Regions from separate parts of the Frankia sp. CcI49 genome, predicted to be linked through region 2. Evidence: predicted binding sites of a transcription regulator. Region 2 holds the regulator's gene; each other region holds the start of a gene.
What was found. The regulator LexA, encoded in region 2, represses DNA repair genes until DNA is damaged. The targets are predictions, from matches to a motif close to CGAACNNNNGTTCG.
Positions count from the first base shown of each region.

Region 1 (5,264 bases), on a different contig from region 2:
GGAGTGCTGCGGCGACCACGTCGTGCCACCACTGGCCGACCTTGCCGGGCAGCCCGTAGGTCATGCCGACGACCTGGTCGTCCGGCGTGAGCGCGACGACGGCGCGCAGGTCACCGCGGTCGAAGTGGCGTCGGGCGTGGGTCGCGCGGTCCCGCGCGGCCCGCACCGGGTCGTCCTCGTGCTCGTCGAGAAAAGCCGCCTTGTAGACGCCGATGACGTCGTCAAGCCGAGCCCGCATCCGAGCCGGTGACCACCGCACGATCCGGACGTCGGTCACGAGCCTCGCCTCCTGTCGCACCGGGCCATCCGACGATAACGCGCCGCGGACGCTCGTTGCCCGTTGGCGGGGACCGGTCTGGCGAACAGTGCTATTACGACCCGCCATCAGCGGCGTCGGGTGTGCGCGGAGCATCCGCCCCATGCTCGTCTGTGTGCTCCCCGCGGCGCTCCGTCGCGTCATCGGTCACATGTGCCGTCGGCAGTCGTGCCGTCGCCCCGAGGCGGCCCGCGCAGGGGTCCGTGCCCCGGACCGTCCCGTGTGAGCCGAGCACGGCGAAACGGGCGAACAGCTCCTCCGCGTACCAGCGTTCCCGGGGAGTTCGTTGGACGACCGCCGCGTGGGCCCGCCCCTGGTAGGCGAAGGCGCGCAGGGCGGCGCTGTCCCGCCACACGCTGAAGGTGCCCTGGTAGCCGATCGGGGCCTCGCCGATACCGGCGGTGAACAGCAGCCCGTCGGCGTCGCGGAGCTCCGCCGCCACCGGCGGTACGGCGCGCCAGAAGAGCACGGCCCGCCGCGGCGCGAGCCGGGCCCGGGTGAGGGCCACCACAGGCGTGTCACGAGCCGGCGTGTCGCCTGCTGGTGCGTCGCCTGCCGGTGCGTCGCCTGCCGGCGTGGCCACCGGTGCGTCGTGGCGGTCGTGTACCGGTGGGCGACCCGAGCCGGCGCCGGGCTGTGGCCCGAACGGTGCCTGCCCTGACCACAGCCCTCGGGAGTGCAGCGGACGCAGGTCGACCCGCCAGCGCTCGTCGGCCAGCCGCGCCCAGGCGCGGATCGTGCTCGAACGCTCGAACGCCCGCGCCGCCGCGGGTGTGTCCCACACGGCCAGCAGAGCCCACCGGGACGGGTCGGCGTCGAGAGGGGTGAAACGGCGGCCGCCGCCGGTGCCCAGCAGCCTGCTGAAGGTCAGCCCGGACGCCTGCCGCAGCCGCGGACGGTCGAGGGCCATGCGGGCCGCCGCCTGAGCAGCCCGGCGCCTCGGGACATGCCAGAGGTCGAAGGTGACGAACATGCAGGCCTTCACCGCCTCCATCGATCTGTCGGTCGCCTCGCCCCGCCGCCTGGCCCGATGGTGTGCCGCGCCGGCGGTTGACGTTCTGTTGGGCCACTACTATATTCGAACGTGTGTTCGACGTCCGAATGGGTGGGCGGGCTGACGTCCGAGAGGCCGGTACCTGAGAGGTGATCCCCATGGGCGCGGTTCGAAGGAACACCGTCGACGGGTGCGCGGCGGTTGGTGGCGAGCACGACGGTGGCCGGGGCGGCGGGGAACCTGACGGCCGGAGCCCGGTGGGTGGTGGCGCACCGGTGAGCGGGCCTGGTGGTGTCGACCGGCCAGGCTCATCCGGTGCCGCGGTGGCTTCTCGCGGGGGCGCGCCGACCGCGCCCGGGCAGGTGCCCGGGCGGCCCGCTGGTCGAACCATGCTCCCCGCCGCGGGGTTGCCGCGGCGTTCCCGGGACGAGCTTCTCGCCTCGGCGCGGCGTGGGCTGGCCGAGGCGGCCTTCGCGCGTCGGCCCGGCGAGCGTTACGCGCTGGCGCATCTGGCCGCGCTGCGGGTCGCCGCCGCTGTTCTCGCCGCCCGGGCCCAGCCCCGTCCGGGGCATCGGGGCCGTCCGGCGAGTGCCTGGCAGCTGCTGGCGGTGGTGGCTCCGGAGCTCCAGGAGTGGGCGGCGTTCTTCGCCGAAGGCGCCGGCCGGCGCGCGGCGGCCGAGGCCGGGCTCGCCGTCGTGACGGCCAGGGATGCCGATGATCTTGTTCGTCAGGTGGAGATCTTCCTCGGGATCGTCGAGGCGGCGCTGGGCGTGCCCTCCCAGCCGTCGTTGACGCAGGCCGAATCCTCCGAGGGGTGGACGTGGCGCTGAGTGCGCTTCAGCAGATCGTGGCCCACCCGGCGGCGGCGCGGGCCGGTGTGGCGCGGGCCGGCGCGGGCGGTGAGCGGCTTCTCCCGGTGCTGCCGGCGTTGGCCCGGGTGCTGCCCGCGGGCGGTCTGCGGCGCGGCACGACGGTCAGCGTCAGCGGGTCGTCCTCGTTGTTGTTGACGTTGTTGGCCGAGCCCTCCCAGGCGGGTGCCTGGTGCGGGGTGGTGGGGCACCGGTCACTGGGGATGCTGGCCGCCATCGAGGCGGGAGTCGTACCGGAGCGGCTGGCCGTGGTGGCGGATCCCGGGCCGCGGTGGCCGGTGGTCGTCGCGGCCCTGCTCGACGCAATGGACATCGTGGTCCTGCGGCCACCCCGGGGCGGGAACGGTTCTGACGCCCGCAGGCTCGCGGCCCGAGCCCGGGAACGGGGCGCCCTGTTGCTGGTCGCGGGCGACTGGGAGGCGGCAGACCTGCGGCTGTCGGTGGTCGCCCGGCGCTGGAGTGGGTTGGGGCAGGGCCATGGGCATCTACGTGGCCACAGCGCCCTGGTCCGGGTGGAGGGCCGGGGGGCGGCCAGCCGGCCCCGGCAGGTGTGGTTGGCGGGGCCGGGGCATCTGGTCGGGCCGGCCCTGCCGGGCATGCCCGCGGAACTGGCGGAGACGGTGACGGTGCTGCCGATGGCCGCCGGGGCGGGATGAGGCCCGTGTCGACTCGGATGCTCGCGGTGCACATCCCGGACTGGCCCGCCGTCGCGGCCGGCCGGCGGCCGGGTGAGGCGGTGGCTGTCCTCGCCGCCAACCAGGTTCACAGCGCCGGTCCGGCGGCCCAGGCCCGCGGGGTGCACCCGGGGCTGCGGCGGCGGGAGGCACAGGCGCGCTGCCCTGACCTGGTCCTCGTGCCCGCCGATCCGGACCGGGACGCCCGGACCTTCGAACCGGTCGTGGCGACTGTCGAAGGCGTGGTGCCCGGAGCGGAGGTGGTGCGGCCCGGCGACTGCCTGGTCCGTTCCCGAGGCGCCGCCCGCTACTTCGGCGGCGACGGTGTGGCGGCCGCCCAGGTGCGGCGCGCGGTCGAGGCGTGCCTTGAAAGCGCGGATCTTCAGGCGGTCGTCCGGGTCGGTGTCGCCGACGGTCCGTTCGCCGCGCTGGCGGCCGCCCGTCTGGGTCGGATCGTCCCTCCCGGCGGTACTCCGGGCTTCCTCGCCCCGCTGCCCGTGGAGCTGCTCGACCGGCCGGAGCTGGTCGACGTCCTGCGTCGGCTCGGCCTGGCCACGCTCGGCGCCTTCGCGGGGCTGCCCGCGGCCGACGTGCTGGCGCGGTTCGGTCCGGATGGCGCTGTGGCGCACCGGCTTGCCCGCGGGGAGGACGAGCGGCCACTCGCACCCCGTGAGCGACCGGTCGACCTGAGCGTGTCCGTGGAGTTCGAGGCGCCGGCGGAGCGGGTGGAGCAGGCTGCCTTCGCCGCACGCCGGCTCGCCGAGCAGGCCCAGGAGCGGCTGCGTGACAGCGGCCTCGCCTGCACGCGGATCGTCATCGAGGCGGAGACGGAGCACGGGGAACGGCGGCAGCGGGTCTGGCGGCATGACGGGCCGCTGTCCGTCGCCGGCATCACCGACCGGGTCCGCTGGCAGCTCGACGGATGGCTGACCGGCACCGCACAGGAACCGGGCCCCACCGGGCGGCCGACATCCGGGCTGGTGCTCGTGCGGGTCACCCCGGAAGGGCTGCTGCCGGGGGATGGTCGTCAGCTCGGGCTCTGGGGCGAGCCCGGGGCCGCGTCCGGCCGGGTGGATCGGGCTCTGACCCGCGTCCAGGGGTTGCTCGGTCCGGGCGCGGTCACCATCCCCGTGGTCGAGGGCGGGCGTGATCCGGCCCGGCGGGTGCGGCTGGTTCCCTGGGGAGAGCCCCGGGAGCCTGCGGAGCTACGGGAACCTGGCGAGTCCCGGGAACCGGCGAAGCCGCGGGAACCGGCGGGCTCGCGGGAACCGGCGAAGGCCGGCCGGCCTCGCGGCCACGGTGGAGGCCCGCGCATCCATGGTGGGCGCCCGGGCGGCTGCGGCCGGGCCCGTGGAGAGGGGGCTCCGCCCTGGCCGGGAGCAGTTCCCGCGCCCGCGCCGGCCACGGTGCACGACGAACCGCTGCCCGCGCTCGTCCTCGACGAGGGCGGAGAACCCGTCGGAGTCAGCGGGCGCTGCACGGTGACGGCCAGCCCGGCCTGGCTGTCGGTCGACGGAGCCGCACCCACCCGGATCACGGGCTGGGCGGGCCCATGGCCGGTGGACGAGCGCTGGTGGGATCCGGCCGTCGGTCGGCGCCGTGCCCGCTTCCAGCTGGTGGCGGCGGACGGGTCAGCGTCCCTGCTCTTCGTGGAGATCGGCCGCTGGTGGTTGGAGGCCACCTATGACTGAGAGGCTGGTTGAGAAGCTGACTGCGAAACCCCAGGTGCCGGTGGTGCCCTACGCGGAGCTGCACTGCCATTCGGCGTTCAGCTTCCTGGATGGCGCCAGCCAGCCCGAGGATCTGGTCGCGGAGGCCGTCCGGCTCGGCCTGTCAGCCCTCGCGCTGACCGATCACAACGGGATGTACGGCACCGTCCGGTTCGCGGAGGCGGCGGCGACCGCGGGGCTGCCCACCGTGTTCGGCACGGAGGTCTCGTTCGGATCCCCGGCCCCCCGCGACGGGGCGGCGGATCCGGACGCGACCCACCTCGTCATCCTCGCCCGGGACGCGGAGGGGTACCGCCGGCTGTCCCGGGCGGTGTCCGACGCGCATCTGGCCGGCGGGGAGAAGGGAATCATGATCGCGGAGGTGGAGGCCTTCGCGGCGGCCAGCGGAGGGCACTGGCAGATCCTCACCGGCTGCCGCAAGGGCGCTGTCCCGCGTGCGCTGGCCGCGGGAGAACCGGCTGTGGAACACGAGCGGGGGATGGCCGTGGCCGAGCGGGGGGTGGACGTGGCCCGCCGTGCCCTCGACGAGCTCGTCGGTCTGTTCGGCCGGGAGAACGTGGCCGTCGAGCTGTGGGACCGCGCCGCCCCGCTCGACTCGGCCCGCAACGACGCTCTCGTCGAGCTCGCGCGGGACGCCGGGCTGCCGGTCGTCGCCACCGGCAACGTCCACTTCGCCACGCC
Region 1 is NZ_MOWP01000004.1:394,092-399,355, forward strand. Features, by position in the region: gene CcI49_RS02395 (GNAT family N-acetyltransferase) at 1-277, opposite strand, end outside; gene CcI49_RS02400 (hypothetical protein) at 372-1,310, opposite strand; gene CcI49_RS02405 (SAV_6107 family HEPN domain-containing protein) at 1,469-2,140, shown strand; gene CcI49_RS02410 (hypothetical protein) at 2,131-2,835, shown strand; gene CcI49_RS02415 (DNA polymerase Y family protein) at 2,832-4,544, shown strand; gene CcI49_RS02420 (error-prone DNA polymerase) at 4,537-5,264, shown strand, end outside.
Region 1: CcI49_RS02405 (SAV_6107 family HEPN domain-containing protein) is a predicted target of LexA. The motif match lies at 1,396-1,409, and genes of this name have one in related genera.

Region 2 (5,264 bases):
CTCGGCCTCCCTGCTGTCAACGACACGGCTGTCGGAATGGCGGCAGAAGGGACAGCGCACGGCACACTCCTCTCCGCTCCGGGCGGCCTGGCTGCCACACGCGGAGCACGCCCCAGCAGGTGCCCACATGCCACCGGCCGACCACCCTCCGGGGGTGGCCAACTGACAACCTGTGGATATCGATGCACAACCTGTGGATGACTTACGGTGCTGTAACTACAAGATGTTGTGTTCACCGTAGCGCACGCACCCGACAGGTCCGACACCGCCCCTCCTCCTCCGGCGTGTCGCTGCCGCGGGGCCGCCACCACTTGATCGGCAGCGGGTCCCGCCCGGCGGCCGGCCGTCGGGCGGGCCACCGTCAGGGCAGGCAGAGCGGCTGGCCGGGAACGAGATCCGCGGTGGGCAGATCGTTCAGGGACATGAGCCGACGAACAACCGCACGGGTGTCGGCCTCGGGGTCGATCCCGCGTGCCACCTCCCAGAGCGTCTCGCCCTGGCGCACCACGTGGGCCTGACAGTCCACCGGGGTGGCCGTGAACGCCTGCGACGCGGTGACCAACGCCAGCGAGAGCACCAGCGCGCCGGACAGGCACGCGAGCGCCGCGAACACGAGCCTGCCCCGCCGGGTCAGCCTCAGCGGCGGCTGTTGCCGCGGGTGGCGTCGCGAGCCCGGGCGGGGCCGTTGCGCGCCCGGGGACAGGGCTCGCGAGCTCGGGGACGAGCTGCGCCGCAGACTCGGCCACCGGCGCCGTGGTCTCGTCCGTAGTCTCTGGTCGCCGGGCGGCGGCAACGCGTACCCGACGGCGCGGGCACGCCATTCCAGCCCGGGCATCTCGATGACCTGGGCCTCGACGCACTCGACCGCCGCCGAGGACGACTGTGCGCCGCACGGGCCCGCCGCAGGCGAAGGACCACTGCCGAGACAACGAGAAGGGGCCGAGCGATGCGCCGGCCGCCGATCACCGCCACGCACGGCCCTGCCCCGCACCGCCTGGCCGCGCACCACGACCCCGCTGACCGCCGCACCACGGCGAGCACGAGGACGCGGACGCGCGCGACCACCACGGCCGCCCGCCGCCGGCGCACCTCCTCCGACGGCCGCGGACCGCCGCGCCGCGCCGACGCGGAACACCCGGCACTTGGGACCGGCTCCCCCGCCGAGCGCCCTGTCGCCATCCGCGATGTCAACATCGCCGGCAGCCAGGCCAACGTCGCCAGCGGCCGGCCGAAGGTCACGATCGGCCGCAGCAACATCGACAATGGCGATATCGACAATGGCAACGTCGGTCACGTCGGCATCAGCCAGACCGGCGCGGGAAAGATCAGGGTCGGCCGGATCAGCGTTGGCCGGATCGGGGTCGGCCAGATCGGGGTCGGCCATGTCAACCTCCCAGGCGCGAGCATCCGCTCGCTCGAACACCTGAGCGATTCTTACACGGTCGCCACGCACACTTCCCCCGACACGCTCGAACAGACGTTTGAGATTCGGCGACCGGCCGACTACCGTCAAGGACGATCAGTTGTGGACGATCGTGCGAGAAGAAGCGAGCACGGAAAATCCACCCGAACCGGTCAGAAGCTACTAATAGGACAAAGTGGTAGATCGACCGGGTGGCCCGCCGGCTGCGGAACCGCCGAGCCCCCGGTCGCGGAGAAGCCGGTAGCGGGCGAAGCCCCGCCGCCGGATGCATCGACAGGGAGAGCGGTAGGCGATGACCAGCCAGGCACGGGGTACCCGCCGAGGCGACGCCCGCGGCAATGTCCGGGATCTTCCCGACAGCCCCGCGGACGCCTCAGGCCTCACGCAACGACAGAAGGGGATTCTCGAGGTCATCCGCGCCGCGGTGGAGCAGCGCGGCTATCCGCCGAGCGTCCGCGAGATCGGCGAGGCTGTCGGCCTGACCAGCACCAGCAGCGTCGCGCACCAACTCAAGGTGCTCCAGGAGAAGGGCTTCCTGCGGCGCGACCCGAACCGGCCGCGGGCTATGGAAGTACTGCCGATCGGCGGCCAGAAGGCGGGCGCCCGGCTGCGCTCCGCCGGCGCCACGCCGGCGGAGGTGGGTGGTGCCGTCGCGGCCGAGGGCGGCACCCCGACCTACGTGCCCCTCATCGGGCGAATCGCGGCCGGCGGGCCGATCCTCGCGGAGCAGGCCGTCGAGGACGTCTACCCGCTCCCGCGGGAGATCGTCGGTGAGGGCACGCTGTTCCTGCTCAAGGTGGTCGGGCAGTCGATGATCAATGCCGCGATCTGCGACGGTGACTACGTCGTCGTCCGCCAGCAGCCGGTCGCCGACAACGGCGAGATCGTCGCGGCCATGATCGACGGCGAGGCGACGGTCAAGCGCTTCCGCCAGCGCGACGGCCGGGTGTGGCTGGCGCCGGAGAACCCCGCGTTCTCCGACATCCCGGCCGAAGACGCGACCATCCTCGGCCGGATCGTCGCCGTGATGCGCCGGGTCTGACCCGAACGCGACCCCAGGGGGCGCTGACCCCCTGGGGAAGAGCCGGCCATCGAGCCAGCCGCCATGCCGAGCCAGGCGGCGGCCCCTGGCTCGGCTTCCCGCCGGCTCGGTCAGCTCCGAAGCGGGGTCAGCTCCGAAGGGCTCCAGCGACCCTGAAGGGCTCCAGCTCGGCGGCAAGGCTCACCGGCACCCGGGCCGCCACCGCCGTGCCCGCGCCGGTGTGCTCGACGCTCAGCACCTCGCCGTCGCGGTGGATCCGGGAGACGAGATCACCACGGGTGTAGGGCACCAGCAGCGACATCTCGATCTCCGGGTGCGGTATCCGCTCCGAGAGGGCGTCGATCAGCTCCGCCAGGCCCGTTCCGGACCGAGCCGAGACGAAGATGGCGTCCGGAACCGCCTTGCGCAGCACTGCCAACGTCGTCGGATCGACCGCGTCGACCTTGTTGACGACCACGAGCTCGGGAACCCCGGCCGCGTCGATCTCGGCGAGCACCTCACGGACCGCCGTGATCTGCCCCATCGGGTCCGGCGCCGAACCGTCGACGACGTGCAGGACGAGATCCGCGTCCACGACCTCCTCCAACGTCGACCGGAACGCCTCGACGATCTGGTGCGGCAGATGCCGGACGAAACCGACGGTGTCGGCCAGGGTGAACACCCGCCCGTCGGGCAGGGTCGCTCGCCGCACGGTCGGGTCGAGGGTCGCGAACAGGGCGTCCTCGACGAGCACACCGGCTCCGGTCAGACGGTTGAGCAGCGAGGACTTCCCGGCGTTGGTGTACCCGGCGATCGCGACCGCCGGCACGGCACCCCGCCGCCGCGAGGAGCGCTTCGTCTCCCGGACGGTGGCCATCGCGGCCAGCTCGCGCCGCAGCTTGGCCATCCGTGTGCGCAGCCGCCGCCGATCGGTCTCGATCTTCGTCTCACCAGGGCCGCGGGTACCGATGGGCGCCCGGCCACCACTGCTCGCGGCGGCCCGGGACATCGACTCACCCCAGCCACGCAGCCGCGGGAGCATGTACTGGAGCTGGGCCAGCTCCACCTGGGCCTTGCCCTCCCGGGACGTCGCATGCTGGGCGAAGATGTCCAGAATGAGCGCCGTCCGGTCGATCACCTTGACCTTGACGACCTCTTCGAGCTGGCGCAGCTGCCCAGGGGTCAGCTCGCCGTCGCAGATCACCGTGTCCGCACCGGTCGACGCGACGACGTCCGCGAGCTCTCGGGCCTTGCCGGAGCCGACGAAGGTCGCCGTGTCCGGCCGGTCGCGGCGCTGCACGAGCGCGTCCAGCACCATCGAGCCCGCGGTGGTGGCCAGGGCCGCGAGCTCCGTCATCGACGCCTCGGCCTCCAGGAGGGTCCCGGAGGTCCACACCCCGATCAGCACCACCCGCTCCAGTCGGAGCTGGCGGTACTCGACCTCGGTGACGTCCTCGAGCTCGGTGGTGAGACCCGGGATGCGGCGCAGCGCGCCACGCTCCTCCAGGTCGAAGCCGTCGCCCTGTTCGTCGAAGAAGGAGAACCCCTCGCCGTCACCGAGGAGGACCACGCCCCCGTCGTCGCCGTCGAAGCTCGGGCTCAGGTTCGGGTTCGGGTACCGGGTGGACGCCATGGCGGCGTCAGCGGGAAGACTCATACCATCCGTTCTCAACGCGGCACGGTGACCGTCGAATTCCGCCCGCCCCGTTCGGGAGCGGGCCGGTGCCGCTGTACCCGGGCTCGGTGCCCCGGCGCAGCGGAACCTCCGCAGCCTCAGGGTGACACGCCGCTGCCGCGATCGCGAGCCGTTTATCGGCCCGGCGCCCGGTAGGAACGGCCCTGTCGGTCAGCTCCGGCCGGTCCCGGCGGGAACCAGTGCCTGCGCACCCGCAGCGGCAGTACCGGAGGCGACCTCGGCGGCCTGGCGGATCCATTCGGGACGAAGGACACCGTCAGACACAAGAACGGCGGGACCGCGCAGAATGACGGTCGTCTCCCGCCAGTCAACGGTCAGGCGCCCGCCGGGAAGATCGACCAGCACCTCGGACGGCGGCGTACCGCCCACCCGCGCCGCCCACGCGACCGCCACCGCGCAGGCGCCGGTGCCGCAGGAGGCCGTCTCGCCGACGCCGCGTTCGAAGACCCGCATCGCGACGCCATCCACACTCGGCACGACGACCTCGACGTTCACACCGTCGGGGAAGGCCTCGGCCGGGAAGACGGGAGCACCCAGGTCCAGGCGCGCCAGCTCGGACGGCCCCAGGTCGTCGGCGAAGCAGACCGCGTGCGGGTTGCCCATCGAAACACCCACCGCGGCGAACTCGCGGCCGACCACGGTGACCGGCACGGTGCCCGCGGCGAAAGCCGGCGGCCCCATGTCCACGCTCACGTCACCGGCCGGCGGCACCTCGACGGAGCGTAGGCCCGCCCGGGTGGCGATCACGAGGCTGCCGGGCATCTCGTAGCCGGCGTCCACCAGATACCGCGCGAAGACCCGGACTCCGTTGCCGCACATCTCGGCGATGGAGCCGTCGGCGTTGCGGTAGTCCATGAACCAGCGGGCGGCGCCAAGGTAGGCCGCCGCCGCGGGCTCCGCGGCGACGAGGACCACCCGCAGCACCCCGTCGGCACCGACCCCTGTTCCGCGGTGGCAGATCGCGCGCACCAGCTGTGCCGACAGGTCGAGATCACCGTCAGCATCCGGAAGGATGACGAAGTCGTTGCCTGTCCCGTGTCCCTTGACGTACCGCACGCGGCGATCGTACGGCGCCGGGCGCCTCATCCGGCCGTGGCCGCCCGAGAGCGGTCGCCACGTCCGGA
Region 2 is NZ_MOWP01000014.1:256,928-262,191, forward strand. Features, by position in the region: gene nrdR (transcriptional regulator NrdR) at 1-60, opposite strand, end outside; gene CcI49_RS12925 (LysM peptidoglycan-binding domain-containing protein) at 362-613, opposite strand; gene lexA (transcriptional repressor LexA) at 1,716-2,465, shown strand; gene hflX (GTPase HflX) at 2,593-4,101, opposite strand; gene dapF (diaminopimelate epimerase) at 4,291-5,226, opposite strand; gene CcI49_RS12945 (EAL domain-containing protein) at 5,223-5,264, opposite strand, start outside.

Region 3 (4,860 bases), on a different contig from region 2:
CGCTGAGCTCGACGTGCCGCAGGAACTCCGCGCATTCCTGGATCGACATGGCGGACACCTCGGCGATGGAGCGCCCGGCGAGGGTGACCGCCAGTGACTCCGGCTTGAGCCGGGAGCCTCGGCAGGCCGTGCAGGGCACGTCACGCATGTAGCCCTCGTAGCGCTCACGGCTGCTGTCGGACTCCGCGTCGGCGTGCCGGCGCCGCAGGAACGCCAGCACGCCCTCGAACGAGGTGTAGTACGAGCGCTTGCGCCCGTAGCGGTTCGTGTAGCCGACGTGGATCTCGGTCTCGCCGCTGCCGTGCAGGATGGCCTTGCGGGCCCGCTCCGGCAGCCCCTCCCAGGGCGTGTCCATCCGGAAGCTCAGGTCCTCGGCCAGCGCCGTCAGCAACCGCTGGAAGTACTCCTTGCTGTGCCCGCCGGACCACGGCTGGATGGCGCCCTCGGCCAGCGAGAGCGTCGGGTCGGGCACGATCAGCTCGGGGTCCACCTCCTTGCGCGTGCCCAGCCCGGAGCACTCCTGACAGGCACCGAACGGCGAGTTGAACGAGAAGGACCTCGGCTCCATCTCCTCGAACGACAGGTCGTCGTACATGCAGGCGAGGTGCTCGGAGTACATCCGCTCGCGGTCGGGGTCGGCCGGATCCCGGTCGACGAAGTCGAGCAGCACCAGACCGTTGCCCAGCCGCAGGGCCGTCTCGATCGAGTCGGTGAGGCGGCGCTTGGCCGACTCCTTCGCCGCGAGCCGGTCGACCACGACCTCGATCGTGTGCTTGCGCTGCTTCTCCAGCTTGGGGCGCTCGGTCAGCGGCACGACGGTGCCGTCGACGCGCACCCGGGCGAACCCGGAGCTCTGCAGCTCGGCGAAAAGATCCGCGTACTCGCCCTTGCGCCCGCGCACGACCGGTGCGAGCACCTGGAAGCGGGTGCCCTCGGGCAGCTCCAGCAGCCGGTCGACGATCTGCTGCGGGGTCTGGCGCGCGATCGGGCGACCGCACCGGGGGCAGTGCGGATGGCCGACTCGTGCGTACAGCAGCCGCAGGTAGTCGTATACCTCGGTGATCGTGCCAACCGTCGATCGCGGGTTACGCGACGTCGACTTCTGGTCGATGGACACCGCCGGCGACAGCCCCTCGATGAAGTCGACATCGGGCTTGTCCATCTGGCCGAGGAACTGGCGCGCGTAGGCGGACAGGGACTCGACGTACCGGCGCTGGCCCTCCGCGAAGATCGTGTCGAAGGCGAGGCTGGACTTGCCCGAGCCCGACAGGCCGGTGAAGACCACCAGAGCATCTCTGGGCAGGTCGAGATCGACATCACGAAGGTTGTGCTCGCGTGCTCCGCGCACGACAAGACGGTCGGCCATCGTCAGGTCCCTCGTCGTCCTCGATCGGTTGCTGGACTTCGCTGTCGGTGGTTGCGCTGTCGGTGCTGGTGGCGCTGTCGGTGCTGGTCGCGCCGGCGCCGGCGGTGCCGCCGGTGCCGTTGGTCGGGGTCGCCCGAACCTGGCCGGCTACCGATCGCGACCAAACGCGCGTTCGAACACCGACGACGCTACACGCCCCGCCGAAGTGGCTCGCAACAGCACCGCCGCCCCGGACGGACGGCGACAACCAGGCCACAAGCCCATCGGCGCCGGACCGACGGGCCACACCCGAGCGCCCCCCGGACGGAGACACCCAGCAGACACACCGATGAGAATGAAGGGAGCCCGCGAGTCATTCCCGCCCCAGCCCGTCGCGGCCGCGACGGTCCCCGGCCATGGTCTGCCGGCCTGGGGCCACGGAGAAGATCGAGGAGAACCGTATGAACATCGGCGCCGGCTACACGGGCGACGTCACCGTCGGCGGGCCCGCCGACGTGCGGGAGCTGCCGGACCTCACGATCACCAAGGTGGCCGTCGGCCCCTTCGACAACAACTGTTACCTGCTGCGCTGCGCCGCCACCGGCGAGCAGCTCCTCATCGACGCGGCGAACGAGACGGGCACCCTGCTGCGCCTCATCGGGGACACCGGGCTGGGCACCGTGGTGACGACCCACCGCCACGGTGACCACGTCCAGGCGCTGGTGGACGTCGTGGCCGCCACCGGCGCCCGGACCATCGCGCATCCGCTGGACGCGCCCGAGATCCCCGTCCCGACGACCGACCCGGTCTCCGACGGCGACGAGGTGCGGGTCGGTGAGGTCACCCTGCGGGTCGTGCACCTGGTCGGGCACACGCCCGGCTCGGTCGCGCTGCTCTACGACCAGGGCGACGGCGCTCCGCACCTGTTCACCGGTGACTGCCTGTTCCCCGGCGGCCCCGGGAACACCTTCGGCGACGCGAAGGCCTTCAACACCTTGATGGGCGGCCTGGAAGCCAAGATCTTCCGCCCGCTCCCGGACACGACGTGGATCTATCCAGGCCACGGAAAGGACACGACGCTCGGTGTCGAGCGCCCGCACCTGGCCGAATGGCGCGCCCGCGGCTGGTGACCGGACGCTGGTGGTGACCGGACTCAGTGGTCGGCTGTCACCCACGACGTGGGCGAGACGGCGGACCGGGGCCGGGGAAGCCTCACCGCGGCGCCCGTTCCCAACGTCTCGGGGTCGATACGACCCAGCTCGCGACGTCGCGCCGACGGCACCGCGCGCCACCGGGACGTGGTGGCGGGCTCCCGGCCTGGTTGAGCGATGCCGACGGCGAGGCCGGCGAGGATCCGCATGGCGCGACGCGCGTCGTGCGTCCGGCCGGCGGCGAGCTTGCGCAGGGCGAGCACGACAAGCTGCCCGACGTGCACCGCCAGCCAGCCGCGCCCCAGCGTCGCACGGTGCCGACGAGCGTAGATCACGGCGGAACGGCCCAGTTCGGCGTACAACAAACCGGCCCGGCCGACGGTCCCGCCGCCCACATGGGCCACCTGGCATCGGTCGTCGGCCCAGCCGACCCTGCCCCCCGCCGCGTGCAGCCGGGCGAACAGATCCGTCTCCTCGTAGTACATCCAGTAGGACGGATCAAATCCCCCCAGCCGCAGGAAGGCACTGGTTCGGATCGCGAAGAACGCACCCACCGGGTAGCGGAGATCGGGCCAGCGGGCCACTGCCGCGGCCTCGCCCCGCACCGCGACGTACGCGTTCGTGCGGGTGTTCGGCAGGACTGCCGTCCCCCGGCCGGGGCCCCCGTTCTCGGCACGCAGCGGAAATCCCAGGGCATCCGTCCCCACCGGTACCGATGCGAGCAGCTCGGGCAACTGCTCGCAGGTCCCGGCCGGAACGGTCACATCGCTGTTGACGACAAGAATCCACTCGGGCCGCTCGGGGGCGGGGCCGCCCACCGGTCGGCGCGATCCGTCCGCTGCCAGCGATCCCCGCACGGCGATGTTCACAGCCGTGCCATATCCGACATTCCCGTGCCCGTCGTATAGTTCGACGTCGGCCGGCAGGCCCTCGTGCTCCGTTCCGCCCCGGTTCTCCACCAGGGTTACCCGGCATCCCGCGACACCGGCCAGTGCCGACAGCAGGCAGTGCAGCTGCGGCGATCCACCATAGGAAACAACGACTGCCAGAAAGTTGTGCATAGTCCGCCTTGGACGGGAGGGGACGGATTCAGGGCGCTCGGGCGATCCCTGCTGTGTCGAAACACTAACGTGAGCGTTGCCCGGGCGAGCACAGGACAATCGGCGCGTCACCCAGCCACTAATTCGTATCAATCATTTCCGGGCCTCCCGCCGGTCCGGGTGGCAGCCTTGCCGACCGCCACCCGGACACACCCGGACAGGTCAACGGGCCTGTTCGCCGACCTGCGACGCGGGTCGCTTCGAGAGCCCGTCGGAGGCGGAGTCGGCCGCGTCCGGCGAGGTCACCGCCGCGGGCCCGGATCCCGCCGCAACGCCGGCACCAGCACCGGCACCGGCACCGGCACCAGCAGCACCGGCACCAGCAGCACCTCCGTCGGCTCCGTCGCCGTCCGCATCGGAGGGCGGGGCCGTCGCCAGCGACCAGGTGATCGAACCGGCGAGCACCACGGCGATGACCGTCAGCGACAGCCAGATCGGCATGTGCCAGACATCGGTGAGGAGCATCTTGACACCGATGAACGCGAGAATGACGGCCAGACCGGTGGCAAGGTGGTGGAACTTCTCCATCAGGCCGGACAGCAGGAAGAAGAGCGACCGCAGACCGAGAATCGCCAGGGCGTTCGCCGTGTAGACGAGGAAGGTCTCGTTCGTCACGCCCAGCGCCGCCGGCACGGAGTCGAAGGCGAACAGGACGTCGGCCGTCTCGATGGCGACCAGGACCGCGAGCAGCGGGGTGGCGACGAGCTTCCCAGCCCTGCGCAGCACGAAATGCTGGCCCTCGTAGGAATCCGTCACCGGCATCACCTTGCGCAGCAGCTTGACCGCTCTGCTCTGACCCGGGTCCATGTCCACACCGTCGTCACGGACCATCTTGAACGCGGTGAACAGGAGAAATGCACCAAAGATGTAGATGACGAAACTGAAGTGCTCCAGCAGCGTGATGCCGGCGGCGATGAAGATGAAACGCAGCACGAGCGCGCCGAGCACACCGTAGAAAAGTACCCTGTGCTGATATTCACGAGGGACCTTGAAGTACGAGAAGATCAGCGCGAAGACAAACAGGTTGTCAACGGACAGGCTCTTCTCGAGCAGATACGCCGCCGTGTACTCGCCGGCGGCACCCGGCCCCTGCCACGCCCAGATGACGAAGGCGAAGGTGATTCCCAGGGACACCCATCCGACACTCCACCACGCGGCTTCACGGAAGCCGATGACATGCGCCTTCCGATGAGCCAGCAGGTCGATCGCCAGGAGCAGGAGCAGGCCGCCGACGAAGGCGGCCCAGGCCCAGACTGGTACGTGC
Region 3 is NZ_MOWP01000004.1:261,539-266,398, reverse strand. Features, by position in the region: gene uvrA (excinuclease ABC subunit UvrA) at 1-1,366, opposite strand, end outside; gene CcI49_RS01870 (MBL fold metallo-hydrolase) at 1,807-2,475, shown strand; gene CcI49_RS01865 (galactosyltransferase-related protein) at 2,499-3,557, opposite strand; gene CcI49_RS01860 (TerC family protein) at 3,759-4,860, opposite strand, start outside.
Region 3: uvrA (excinuclease ABC subunit UvrA) is a predicted target of LexA. The motif match lies at 1,528-1,541, and genes of this name have one in related genera.